4 regions of the Romboutsia lituseburensis genome follow, and region 3 is predicted to be linked to each of the others. Evidence: riboswitches for the same ligand, from Rfam matches in the RefSeq annotation. Region 3 holds a riboswitch; each other region holds the start of a gene.
What was found. A riboswitch is a leader RNA that binds a small molecule or an ion and turns the genes downstream of it on or off. The one in region 3 is predicted to bind cobalamin.

Region 1 (3,561 bases), 1.2 Mb from region 3:
TGTAATATACACAAAAAATACAACTGAAGGAATAAACTTATTAGCAAATGTATTAATAAAGGATAAAAATGAAAAAGTGTTGACTACTAGAATGGAACATCATGCTAATGACTTACCTTGGAGAAAAGTAGCTACTGTAGAATATATAGATGTTGATGAATTAGGAAGAGTTAATATAAATGATATAGAAAAAAATTTGATAGAAAATAATGGTGAGATTAAATATGTAAGTATAACTGGAGCATCAAATGTAACTGGATACACAAACCCTATTAATGAGATTGCGAAAATATCCCATAAATATAATGCGAAAATAATAGTTGATGGAGCTCAGCTTATAGCACATAAAAAGGTAGATATGAAAGGTAGAACACCAGAAGAGCAAATAGACTTTTTAGTATTTTCTGCTCATAAAGCGTATGCTCCTTATGGAAGTGGAGCAATAGTGGGATTAACCGAAGAGCTATCACAAGCAGAACCATTTCTAAGAGGTGGTGGATGTGTTGATGTAGTAAGTGATTATGGTGTTGTATGGAGTGAACCACCTCACAAAGATGAAGCTGGAACATCTAATTTTTTAGGTGTAATGGCTATGGTAAGTTCATTAAATCAATTAAGAAATATAGGATTTAGAAATATATCTAGTCATGAAATGCTACTTAAAAATTACTTGATGAAAGAAATGAAAAAGTTAGATAGAGTAATACTTTATGGTGATACAGAGTATACGGATGATAGATTGGGTGTAATTACATTTAATATAGAAGGAATCGAGTTTGATACAGTTGCACATAAATTTGCAGAAGAGTTTGGTATAGCATTGAGATATGCTAAATTCTGTGCTCATCCATATGTAAATAGGCTGCTAGGTATAAGTGACGAAGAAGCTTATGAACATGCAATGGATGAAGACTTAGAACAATATGGAATGGTAAGGTTAAGTTTAGGGTTATATAACACATTAGAAGAAGCTGAAATTTTTATAAGAGCTTTAAAAAGTATAATAAGAAATAACTAATATACGTATGACTTATAATATTTTAAGAAACGTACGAAGCCGTTGTCACTATGAAGAGTAGTGAATACGCAGTGAATTAAGATAAATGAATTTTTTATTAGATATTTGAGAGATTGTGAAAAGAAAAATGGGTATAAATTAGATTATTGAAATAAAGGATTGCAAATACATGAAATATAAGCTACTATAAAAGTGAGAAAAAAGAATAATAAAAGTATTGGTGTTTATTTAACTTAATAGGGAATTAGATTAAAAGTCTAAGCTACCCCAGTAACCGTAAAACTGACGAAATCAAAGATACCACTGAGCAATCGGGAAGGTTTGAAAGTAGAATGAAGTTGAGCCGGGATACCTGCCAATATCTTTAACGTTAATATCTTCTGAGGGTTAGATATTTAACTATATAATAAAGATAAAATCAAAAGCATGCTCTCAAAGCATGCTTTTTTGTTTTTTGTATTAGTATTAAAGTTAAATGAAGAAGTAAAAAATTTATAAGTAGAAATTATAAGTAAGGAGAAAGAAAATGAAAAAGAAACTAACGAGTATATTAGCATTAGTATTAGTAGTTATGCTAGCTACTGTAGGATGTAGCCCAAAAAGTAAAACAATAAAAGATAGAGAAGGTAATGATGTTACACTTCCTAAAAAAATGGATAGAATAATATCAACAGCCCCATCAAACACAGAGGTGCTAGTAGATTTAGGTCTTGCTGATAAATTAGTAGCGGTGGATAAATATTCAACAGATATAGAAGGAATAAACAAAGACATAGAAACAATAGATTTCTTAAATCCAGATGCAGAGGCAATAATAGCTTTAAATCCAGATATAATAATAGCATCAGGACATAATAAAACAGGTTCAAGTGAAGATCCATTTAAACTTATAAAAGAGGCTGGAATAAGCGTAGTTTACATACCAAGTAGTGATAGTATACAAGGAATTTATGATGACATTATGTTTTTAGCAGATATAACTGATAAAAAAGAAAAAGGTCAACAGATAGTAGATAATATGAAAAAAGAAGTAGATGAAATAAAAGCTATAGGTGAAACTATAAAAGATAAGAAAAAAGTTTACTTTGAAATAGGACCAGCACCAAATCTATATAGTTTTGGGAATTCAACATTCTTAAATGAAATGATAGAATTAGTTGGAGCAGAAAATGCATTTAAAGATGAAAAATCATGGATAAGTCCAAGTGAAGAATCAGTGATAGATAAAAATCCAGATGTAATATTAACTAATGTAGACTATATTAAAAATCCTTTAGATGAAATTAAATCTCGTAATGGTTGGAGCAATATAACTGCAGTTAAAGATAATAAAGTATTTTTAATAGATAAAAATTCATCATCTCGTCCATCACATCACGCTATAAAAGCTCTTAAGGAAATGGCAGTAGCAATTTACCCTGAAAGTTATAAGTAGAAATAAAATAACACCTGTATTTTACAGGTGTTATTTTTGTTTAATCATAAATCGATTTTGAATATTCAGTAGGTGAAATCCCAAAATTAGATTTAAATTTTTTTGAAAAATAATGAATTGATGAAAATCCTAGAATTTCAGAAATTTCACTGAGTGTATATGTAGAGTTTTTAATAAGCTCCTTGCTTTTGTTAAGCTTAAGGTCATTAATATAATTTTTTACAGTATTATTCATATTCTTTTTAAATAAAGAGTGTAGCATAGATGGACTAATACAAAAATGTCGGCATAAATTATCGACTGAAAGTTTTTCATATAAATGATTATCTATAAATTTTAGGATTTCATTTAGCAAATTATTTTCATAAGTTTGTTGCATATGAGTAGTTGGTCTAGATTGAAAATAAGAATTCTCTAATCTAAGTGTTTGTATAATAAGTTGCTTTAAATAACAAAGTGATAAATCGTTAGAGTATATACTCTTGCTAGAAAGTTCTTCTATTAGTTTTCCAACAAGAGAATAAGAGTCTCTTTGCAATGTAAAGACCTTATTACATAATAACTCATGATGATTAAAGTCCATATTAAAATTAATTGTTAAATAAGAACTACTAGAATCTAGAGTTGATTGAGTATGAAATTGAAGAGGAGCATAAAAAATTAAATCTCCTTGTTCTAATTCATACTTTTTATCATCTACAGTAGTAGATAATAAACCTTTATCAACATAAGTTAACTCCCAATATGGATGGGTCTCTCCGGAAAAATTATAGTTTATACCTTTTTCTTGATAAAATTTGGTATATATTTCATTTATATTCAAAGAAGAAGAAATATTTTTGTAAGTATATTTTTCTTTTAAATTTATAGGTTTTAAATATTTGCTGTCACAAGAAATTTTAATTTCGCAATCATCAGATACGCAGATAAGATTAAAATAAATACCTTTTTTTAAATTTAATGTTCTATTTATTATAAATGACTCTAAAGAATTACCATCAGATGAAACTAATATCATTACAACTCCTTTAATTACTTTTATAAATAAATCATCTCTATCAACTAAATATAAGCTTTTAATACTTTTATTTTTAAATAAAAATTTGCT
Region 2 (3,561 bases), 1.9 Mb from region 3:
ATGTTTGTGTTTGGTAGTTTGACTAAAGCAATACCAGGTATGATAATACAGTTAATATTTATACCAATACTAGTTAAATTCATCACTAACAATAAGGAGATTTCAAAAGTTTTAGCTTAAATTAAAGAAATAATTAATAAAAAACTATCTCTAAGTAATATGAAATAATACTTAGAGATAGTTTTTTATTGTTTAAATTGTACTAATTATGACATAATAATGACACTAAAATAACAAAAAGACTTTATATAATAAAATATATAGATAATTTTATTATAAACTATTAAAAATATATTTAGATAATGGAGAATTTTTAGAGGGAGTGAGGTTAATTGTCAAATAGTTTGATACTTATATGTGATGATGAAACATCAGTACATGACACTATAGGAGAGTATTTAAAATTAGAAAGGATGGATTATATATCTTCATATGATGGATTAGATGCACTTGATAAAGCAAAAACAATTCAGCCAGATTTAATATTGATGGATGTAACAATGCCGAAAATGTTTGGGACAGATGTTTGTAGGGAAGTTCGAAAATATAGTGAGGTACCTATTATTATGCTAACAGCAAAATCAGAAACTATAGATAAAATAATTGGCCTAGAATTAGGAGCAGATGATTATATAACAAAGCCTTTTTCACCAAGAGAGGTTGTAACAAGAATAAAAACAGTGTTAAGAAGAAGTAATAGCTTCTCTAGGATGAATAATAGAATAAAGTATAGAGACCTTGAAATAAGTATCGATACTTATGAAGTTTATATAAGAGGTAAATTGGTAAAATTTACACCTAAAGAAATTAAAATTCTTTATATGCTTGCATCTAATCCTGGAATTATTTTAAATAGAGATGAGATATTATCAGAAGTTTGGGGGTATGGGTACCTTGGAGATACTCGAGTTGTTGATACTCAGATAAAAAGACTTAGAAAAAAAATACCACAAGATGAAGTAAATTGGAAAATTAGGTCGATATATGGTGTAGGTTATAAGTTTGAAATAAGCTAGTAATTATTAATGTCATTATGGGGAAAAAGAGTTGATTAACACGTATTAATCAACTTTTTTTAGTTTTTCTATATTAAATAAATAAAATAACAAACAATAATTATGATTTAAATAAAATGTAGATTGTTATATTATGTAAAAAAATAAGAATTTGTACTTATTATGACACCCTTATGACACAAATGAAAAAAAATAATATGTATAATTGGAATTAGAGGAACAAATTTATTTAAATTAAAATTATTGTTCAATATGCTTATACACTAAAACAAAATATATATGGCAAAGGTGTATTATTACTTAATAGGGAATTTGGTTAAATGCCAAAGCTGCCCCAGTAACTGTAATCGATGATGAGTTAGCAAAATGCCACTGCTAAAAAAGCGGGAAGGTGCTAATAAGGATGAATCGTAAGCCAGGAGACCTGCCTATGCCACGAATAGATCTTTCTGGGGAAATATATCACTATGTATAGAAAAAATAAAAAAATATATATATGTGATTTTTCTTGGTTAGATATTCATACTTGAATATCTTTTTTAATTATAAATATAAGTATAATTTTGTTATAGCTATTTTTATGATTGTAAGCATATTATCTCTAAACATGGCATGTGTAATTAAATAATCTAAAAAATTTCACAAGTATAACTTTTTCTTAAGTGGGGGGATAAAAAATGTATTTTATGTATTAAATAGAGTACTAAAAAAAAGGGGGAGTTTAAATGAGTAAAATTAAAAAGGCTAAGTATAAGACTATTATGAGCTTACTACTTACATTAGCATTAATTATTAATGTTATACCAGTAAGTGCACTGACATCTAATAATATGTATAATATGAAGCCAACACAAGAAATTACAGAAGATGACATCAATGCTAGTCAGTATGAAACTTACTATCACTCTGATAATATTGACTATACCTACAAGGGTGATATAGTGGAGTTTGTTTCAGATAATGAAATAAGAGTTGAAGGAAAAAATGTAAATTTAAAAAATAAACCAATAGATATAAATCAGACGGTGGAAGGTAATCAAGTTACCATAAAATTCAGTAGTATAGATGTACCTATTTATACGGTTTCAGGTCAATGGAACTCTAGTTATGGCGGAGATTATAGAATTGTATATAAGTCTGATATTCCAGGAAAGGAAGAGTTAAGATCAGAATCTAAGGATTTAAAAAAGCTAATTATAAGTGATTTAAGTCCAGGAGAATATCATCTAACAAATGGAACTGTATACGAGGAAGCTAATGAGTGGAGTCCAGGAATACCTAATATTGGTACTGAGGGTAACTTTGGAACATTACCAAATATAACTATAAAAGTAGAAGAAGACCATGAATGTGAAAATAAAGATATGGTTAAATTCTCAATAGAAAAAAGAACTATAGGTAAAGGTGACACTCTTTCACTACAAAGCATAGCTTTCGATGAAGGCGATACAGCTTGGTCAGTATTAAAGAAAGTTACTGATGAAAATAATATACCTATAGAATATACAGGAAGTGGTAGTAACCTATATGTTAGTTCTATAGATGGTGATGGAGAATTTGACCACGGGAATGGAAGTGGATGGAAGTATGAAGTAAATGGAGAATTTCCTGATGTAGGTTTAGATAGCTATAAAATAAAAAAAGACGATATTATAAGACTTAGATATTGTGTAACTGTAAATTCTGAGGAATTAAAAAAACCACTAGTTAAATATTTATCGGAAATAACATATAATGCAATTGACACTTTAAGTAAAGGTAATTATACAGAGGAATCTAAGCGTAATTTACAAAATGCTATAGATGAAGCTAAAGTAATAATAAATGACGAAAAATACAATAGTAAAGAAACAGAAGCAGAAATTATAGTAAGTAAATATATAAGCAAAATAAATATAGCAGTGAACAGACTAGTAGAATCAAGTTGTGGTACAGAGGAAGATATAAATAACGTACCTAATGACTTTGCCAATGATTTATGGTTACAATATGATTTTAAAGAAATGAAGGTAGGAGAACAGTCAGATATATACCCACGTAGAATACCTCAAATAGTAGGAAGTAGTATAGAAAATGATGTACATAGGCCTAATTTTAAATTTAAAATAGTTAAAGGAGACAGCATATCATTAAGTACTAATAGTAGTAGTGAAAAAACATTAGTAACTGCTGAAAAAGAAGGAACTACTATAGTTAAAGTTACATATGATGAGACAACTTATAAAGATAGAACATATGGAGCTAGTTCAAGTGTAAATACTGCTTATGTAGTATTTAATGTTACAAATAGTGATACTGATATAAAAATAAGTACTGATATAAAGCAAGATTCATATGATACTATATATTTTAAAAATGGAAATAGTACTGATTTAACGTTTAAAGTTAATGCAACTAATGCGGAGAATATAAAGGTTACATGTAACGATGAAGTACTAACAAAAAATGGAGATTCATATACTGCAAAGTTAAAAAATAGAAGTAATATCATTGGTATTGAAGCAACAAATAGCAAAGGTGAAACTAAGAGTTATTATAAAGTTGT
Region 3 (3,561 bases):
TTGTATTATTCTATTATAATTAGTAAATACAACAGATTTATCACCTTCAATTTTTTTGACATTTAAATTTATATCTAAGTCATTTGCAATCACTTCAAACTTTTCATATATTTCTTCTAAAATATCATTTAAATCTACTTTATCTTTCTTTACTGATACATTACCTGCTTGAAGATTAGATAACTCTAGCATGTCCTTTATTAATACTTCTAATCTCATCGATTCTCTTAATATCATACTATAATATTTTTTCCTATCTAATTTATCTGAAAATGCATCATCATTTAACATTTCTGCTACTGCTCTTATAGATGTTACTGGAGTCTTTAATTCATGTGAAATGTTAGCTACATAATCTTTTCTCATTTGATCTAATAATCTAGCTTCCTTATCATTTTGTTCTAACCTTAATGTTAGTTCATTAAAAGCTCTAGCTAAATCACCTATCTCATCATCTTGACTTTCTTTTATCCTTACAGAATAATCCCCTTTTGCCATAGACATTGTAGCCTTAGTCATATCATCTAAGGGTTTAAACCATTTTTTACTTGATAAGTATATAGGTATAATAGTAGATGTTAAAACTAAAACTACACTTATCATTAATACAATATAAAATCCTACAAATAAATCTGCAAAATCTTTTGTAAGCTTTATAACAAATATGGCACCAACAATTTTGCCGTCTTGCTTTATAGGCTCTCCTACAATTATGGAGTCTCCCTTTAATCCATAAACTTTAGTTACACCTTTTATTGAATTTCCTCCCAAAACTGTATTTATGTATGGTTCTAATCCTTGTTTTATTTTTATATCATCAATTATAATTCCATCTTCTCTTTTAGGATATATTTTACATATTGATTGTTTAGAATTATCATATCCTTTTATAATAACATCATTTCCTAATATATTTTGAAGTCTATCAGACAATTTACTAGCCACAATATCATATTGATATATTGTATCTTCTACTTTCTGCTGGATTTCTTCTAATTTAATTTTTAAAAAGTATTGTTTCAAAGTTATACTACAAAATAATATCATAACTGAAACAGCAACTATACTAGCAATGCCTATCGTTCTAAATATTTTTTTAAATAGTGAATGATTCATTAAGACACCTCAAATCTATATCCCACACCATATATAGATTTAATTTCCCAATCAGAGTCATATGAACTTATTTTTTTTCTTAATCTTTTAATTTGAGTATCTACTACTCTAGTATCCCCAAAATAATCATATCCCCAAACTTCTGACAATATAAAGTCTCTTGTCAATGTCTTTCCTGGATTTGATGCTAGCATATAAAATATCTTAATTTCTTTAGGTGTAATACTAACTGGATGCTTATTTATATATACTTCGTGACTTTCTAAATTTATTTCAAGGTTTTTATGTTTTATTAAATCACTTTTTTTATACGAATTTGCGCTAGTTACTCGTCTTAAAACGGTTTTTATTCTTATTACTACCTCTCTTGGCGAAAATGGTTTAGTTATATAATCATCTGCCCCCATTTCAAGTCCAGTTATTCGGTCTATAGTCTCACCTTTTGCTGTCAACATAATAATTGGAACATTACTTACTTTTCTAATTTCTTTACATACTTCAGTTCCAAACATCTTTGGCATCATTAAATCTAATAATATAAAATCAGGATTATATTCTTCAAATTTTTTTAACCCATCGATTCCATCGTATGCTGATACATAATCCATACCTTCTAATTTTAAATACTCCCCAACTGTTTCATGTATTGATTCTTGATCATCACATATTAAAATTAAAGTCTTTTTCAAAATTACTCACTCCTTTATCCCCTTGTAGCCATTTAACCTCTTGCTATAAAGATACTAACATAAAAAATGCTTTAGCAATACAGCTAAAGCATTTTTTATGATTAAATCATTTATTTTATTAAAAATAGGTTAAGGGCAAAATTAAAAGCTCAATCAAACGGGGATGAGCTTAGTATACCTATATAATAAATATTCATATAGTCAGTAAGAACCTTCCTCATCCCCGAAGAAATCCTTTATATATTATAGGTAGATATCCTGGCTTAGCTTCATCCTACTAGTTTACCTTCCCGTGAAATTATCACAGTGGTTTAACAAACGTTCGTCCACATTACAGTAGCGGGTGCTGCAAAGGATTTTAACCTTTTTCCCTATTAATCTCTTTTTAGAGAGCCTATAATAGATTTAATTTTATAATAAAATGCTTTATAATATATATTATACATGCATTTACTTGGCTTTTCTACTACCTAAATAATATCCTATGATTCCAGCTCCTAAAGCTGCCTGAGTAGCAAATAGTAAACTTTCTATTTCTCCACTAGGTGGCTCATATAAACTACTAAACCAAGGCTTATAGTCTGGAGATATTTCTGTTATTGCATCCTCTGCTTGACCATCAGCTCCACCATATTCTGCTCCTGGTTTTAATACTAAAGGAGTCACTATAAGAGCAACTGCTATTAAAAGCATTATAAAGTTGTTTTTATTAGCTTTTTTATTATCTTTATTTTTATTTGCCTGTTTCGCATTTGTACTCATCGTAGTCTACTCCTTCCTCTTCTCTTTGTGTGATCATGTTATATATTATACTTGTTAATATACCTTCACCTATTGCTATAGGTATTTGAGTTAAGAAGAATATTCCTAAGAATTTAACTAAAGATGCCATAACTCCACCAGATGCATCTGGAAACGCTAATGCTAGTTGAGTTGCTGTTACTGTATATGTAGCTAAGCATCCTAATGCAGAAGATATAAATACATTAAATCTAGTATTTACATTAAACTTTTTAAGTAATTTATATAGTCCATATGTAACTAAGGCTCCTACAACTGCCATTGAGAATCCATTAGCTCCTAAAGTTGTTAACCCACCATGTGCTAAAAGTATAGCTTGGAATAAAAGTACTATTGTTCCTAAAACAACCATTACACTTGGTCCAAATAATATAGCTCCTAGTCCTATCCCTGTTGGATGTGAGCAACTTCCTGTTAATGATGGTATTTTTAGCGCTGATAATACGAATACAAATGCACCACATAGCGCTAATAATACTTTCTTTTTAGGATTTTCTTTAAGTATTTTTGTGATATTTTTTAATCCTATTAAAAAACACGGTATAAATATTAAACTCCATGCAATAGACCACTTTGGAGGTAAAAATCCTTCCATTATATGCATGGCGTGTGATTGAACAGGATTAAGTAGTATAAACATGAATGCTGCCATAATCCCTAATCTAAAATTTTTCATTAGTCCATCTCCCCTTATTAAGTTTTTCTAAGTTAATTATACAACTAAATTGTGTCTTTTTTGTGTCATATAATTGTCAAAATTAGTACAAATTTCTTATATTTTTTTATATAACTAATTTAAATTAAACAAATTTTTTATTATAAAAAGCAGTAACTAATTTTTTAATTATAGTTACTGCTAAATGGTTAATATATTTTATTATAGTGCTGCTTGTGTATGCTCATGGTAATGTTCATGTTCACCTGTAAAACCATCTTCATGTACATGATCATGACC
Region 4 (3,561 bases), 1.2 Mb from region 3:
TTAAATTTATTATAAACTAAGGCACATGGATTAGATAAAAATTCATGTGCCTTAGTTTGTATTTAAATAAGCATAAAAGCTGTAGTAAAGTAAAATATTAGACTTAAAAATATAATTTATGCTATAATTAAATCTGACTTTAAGTTTGAAATATAAAGGAGAAAAAAGTATGACAGAAGACATTAAAGCTATTTTTGAAGAAGATGAATTAAAGCTATGTGTCAACGAAAATGACATTTATATAAATATACCAAAAGAAATATTAAACAAAGGTATGAAATTAATAAAGGAATACATAAAAATATATAAAAATATTGAAGCATTAAAAGAAAGTGTAAATAAGTATTTATTTGATAGAAATAGTTCAATAAATCATATGAACATCCTAAATCAAATTTTGCAAATAAAGAATTATGAATATTTTAACGAAATAGAACCATTTATAAATGTTGATATAAATGATATAGAAAATAGATTATTAAATATGTGTTTAGTCTTTAATATAAAAATAGAGGATATAAATAATTTAAAAGATGAATTATCTCAAAACTATGTAAATAATACTGAGAACTTAAATAATATTATAGATAAAGAATATGTTAAAGAAATAATAAACTATATAGAAGATAATGAAATTTATTCTTTAAATCAGAAGTCTAGATATGGATCAATATCTAGCGAGTATGAAGTTAAAAATAAATCTGAAATAGTTGATAAAAATGAAGATGAAACTAATGGTGAGTATAGCCCAATTCTTGTTATTCATAGACCTGCAAAATATCATAGGGGTACATATATATTAGAAGAAAATTCTTATGTATATATAAAAAGACAGCCACTAGATGCATTAATAAAACAAGAAAGACTGGAAGAAAAGGGTATAGATTCAATGGGTGCTATACTATACAAAAAGTTAAAACACGATCTTACGAATGAGAATTTACAAGAATTGCTAGCTGAACTTTATGTGTACTCTCAAAAAAATAATTCTCAATTTGATAATATTAAATTAGCAGACATAACTTCTAATAAAGTGTGGATGACAGCAGACAAACTTAAAAAAGAATTTAAGGAACTTAGATATTATCATAAAAACTTAACTCAAAAAGTAAAAGAAATTTATGACTCAACAGGGGCATATTATACTCAAATAGGAGGCAAGTATATATTTAACAGTAGAGAGTTTTTACATAGCTATAAAACATATAAGGGAAAAGATATAACAAACTAAAGAATATTAAATGAAATTGTTAATAGTTTGTAAAATAGGTTAATTAATGGTAAAATACGATACATTTTAGTCGATGAGAGAATATATTTATAGAAAGAAAGAACATCACATTTAATTAATAATTAACCATTTTTACAAAACTAGGAATAATAAAATTTTTATAAAAGGAGATGTTAAAAGTGACTACAACAGCATGGATATTTATGGGTGTAGCTTGGACATCAATAATTGCAGTATGCAGTTTAGCTCTTGCAAAGGTACTTAAATAGTTTGTAGTTATCAAAATTTATAGCATCTAGTTAAAAAAGACTATCCAGGATATTTTTATTATGGATGGTCTTTTAATTTTTATAGATTAAATAAGAAATTAATAAAATCTATTACAGTTGATATATGTAGAATGATTATATATAATAAATAATATAAGTACATATTAAGATATTAGGTGTCAATGTGACTTAATAGGGAATTAGATTAAATCTCTAAGCTACCCCAGTAACCGTAAAACGGACGAAATCTAAAATACCACTGATTAATCGGGAAGGTTTGAAAGTAGGACGAAGTTGAGCCGGGAGAACTGCCTAAAATCTAACTAGTACCTTCTGAGGGTGGGGATTAGTGTGATTTTCAATTGTAATTTAGTAATTGATTTAAACAGGCATGCCCTTTAGGTATGTCTTTTTGAATATGTCAAAAACTTAATAAAACACCCTAAACAATCAACTAGAAAGGTAATTCAAAATATGATTAGGAGAAAAAGTTTATCCTTAGTATGCATACCAATAGTGTTTTTAATAATTTGCATGGGAATATCTATAGGAAGTTCTAATATTAATTTGTTAGATACAGCTAATATATTATTAAATAAAATGTTTAACATTCCTTTAATAGATAATATAAACCCTAAAGATGTATCAATAATATGGTCTATAAGATTTCCAAGAGTTTTATTAGCATTTATGGTTGGAGGCTGTTTATCTGTAAGTGGTGCAGTAGTTCAGTCTATATTAAAAAATGAGTTAGCATCACCTTATACTCTAGGTGTATCATCAGGTGCATCACTAGGTGCAGGATTGGTTATAGTTCTTGGAATATCAATACCACTATTAGGAACCTTAACACTTCCGTTAATTGGTTTTTTATCAGGTCTTTTGACTGTTTATTTAGTAATAGTATTTAGCCAAAAAGTAGATAAAACAATGTCGAATAATACTATAATACTTGCAGGAATGGTACTTTCATTATTCGTAAATGCTCTTTTGACAACAATAACAGCTTTGTTTAGTGAAGATATAAAAAGTATTACAATGTGGCAGATGGGAAGTTTTTCCATGAAAGGATGGTCATACGTAAAAGTCCTTGTACCATTTTTGTTAATAGGAATGATAGGTGTATTAAAGTATACTAAAGAGATGGATATTTTAACGTTTGGAGAAGAGCAAGCAAAAGCTGTTGGTGTAGATACTGCTAAGGTTAAAAAGCACTTATTTATATTATCGGCAACTTTAACAGGCTCAGCAGTAGCCTTAAGTGGAACGATAGGATTTGTTGATTTAATTGCACCACATATAGTTAGAAAGGTATTTGGGTCAAAACATACATATGTGATACCAATGTCTTTTATATTTGGAGGATGCTTAATGGTTATAACAGATCTTATATCTAGAACTATAGTATCACCACAAGAACTGCCAGTAGGTGCTATAACGGCTCTTATAGGAGCGCCATTCTTTGCATATGTTTATTTTAATAATAAAAAAGGGTAGGTAAGAAAATGCTAGAAGTCAAAGAGCTTTATTGCGGATATGATAATAATGACATTATAAAAAATGTAAATTTTGAAGTTAAAAAAGGTGAAAATATTTGTATAATAGGGCCAAATGGTTGTGGAAAGAGTACTTTACTTAAGTCTATTGCAAATATAATTGATTATAGAGGAAGTATAAAGATAGATGGTAAAGAAGTTAATACATTTAATAGGAAAGAATTAGCTACAAAAGTGGCTTTAATGAGCCAAATATCTCAAATATATTTTCCTTATACAATTTATGAAACAGTATCGCTGGGAAGATATGCTTATTTAAAAGGTCCATTTCAATCTTTAAAAGGTGAAGATAGAGATATAGTTATTGATAGTATAGAAAAAGTCGGACTTTATGATATAAAAGATAAAATGATAAGTGAGTTGTCAGGAGGACAATTACAAAGAGTATTTTTAGCTAGAACATTTGCTCAAAATCCTGAAATTATATTATTGGATGAACCTACAAATCATCTAGATTTAAAGCATCAGATAGAATTACTGCAACATTTAGTCATTTGGGCAAAAG

Region 1: linked by a shared signal. The riboswitch ahead of NWE74_RS03905 (ABC transporter substrate-binding protein) and the one ahead of NWE74_RS09520 (response regulator transcription factor) in region 3 are both predicted to bind cobalamin.
Region 2: linked by a shared signal. The riboswitch ahead of NWE74_RS00585 (S-layer homology domain-containing protein) and the one ahead of NWE74_RS09520 (response regulator transcription factor) in region 3 are both predicted to bind cobalamin.
Region 4: linked by a shared signal. The riboswitch ahead of NWE74_RS03975 (FecCD family ABC transporter permease) and the one ahead of NWE74_RS09520 (response regulator transcription factor) in region 3 are both predicted to bind cobalamin.

The regions. Positions count from the first base shown of each region.
Region 1 covers NZ_JANQBQ010000001.1:771,375-774,935, reverse strand. Annotated here, with positions in the region: gene NWE74_RS03910 (aminotransferase class V-fold PLP-dependent enzyme) at 1-1,018, shown strand, start outside; cobalamin riboswitch at 1,220-1,393, shown strand; gene NWE74_RS03905 (ABC transporter substrate-binding protein) at 1,545-2,453, shown strand; gene NWE74_RS03900 (helix-turn-helix domain-containing protein) at 2,494-3,561, opposite strand, start outside.
Region 2 covers NZ_JANQBQ010000001.1:115,030-118,590, forward strand. Annotated here, with positions in the region: gene NWE74_RS00575 (ECF transporter S component) at 1-120, shown strand, start outside; gene NWE74_RS00580 (response regulator transcription factor) at 333-1,016, shown strand; cobalamin riboswitch at 1,286-1,463, shown strand; gene NWE74_RS00585 (S-layer homology domain-containing protein) at 1,742-3,561, shown strand, end outside.
Region 3 covers NZ_JANQBQ010000001.1:1,974,017-1,977,577, forward strand. Annotated here, with positions in the region: gene NWE74_RS09515 (sensor histidine kinase) at 1-1,116, opposite strand, end outside; gene NWE74_RS09520 (response regulator transcription factor) at 1,116-1,805, opposite strand; cobalamin riboswitch at 2,036-2,218, opposite strand; gene NWE74_RS09525 (energy-coupling factor ABC transporter substrate-binding protein) at 2,256-2,567, opposite strand; gene NWE74_RS09530 (energy-coupling factor ABC transporter permease) at 2,539-3,282, opposite strand; gene NWE74_RS09535 (ABC transporter ATP-binding protein) at 3,484-3,561, opposite strand, start outside.
Region 4 covers NZ_JANQBQ010000001.1:790,335-793,895, reverse strand. Annotated here, with positions in the region: gene NWE74_RS03985 (ABC transporter ATP-binding protein) at 1-15, shown strand, start outside; gene NWE74_RS03980 (hypothetical protein) at 170-1,231, shown strand; cobalamin riboswitch at 1,658-1,831, shown strand; gene NWE74_RS03975 (FecCD family ABC transporter permease) at 1,975-2,997, shown strand; gene NWE74_RS03970 (ABC transporter ATP-binding protein) at 3,006-3,561, shown strand, end outside.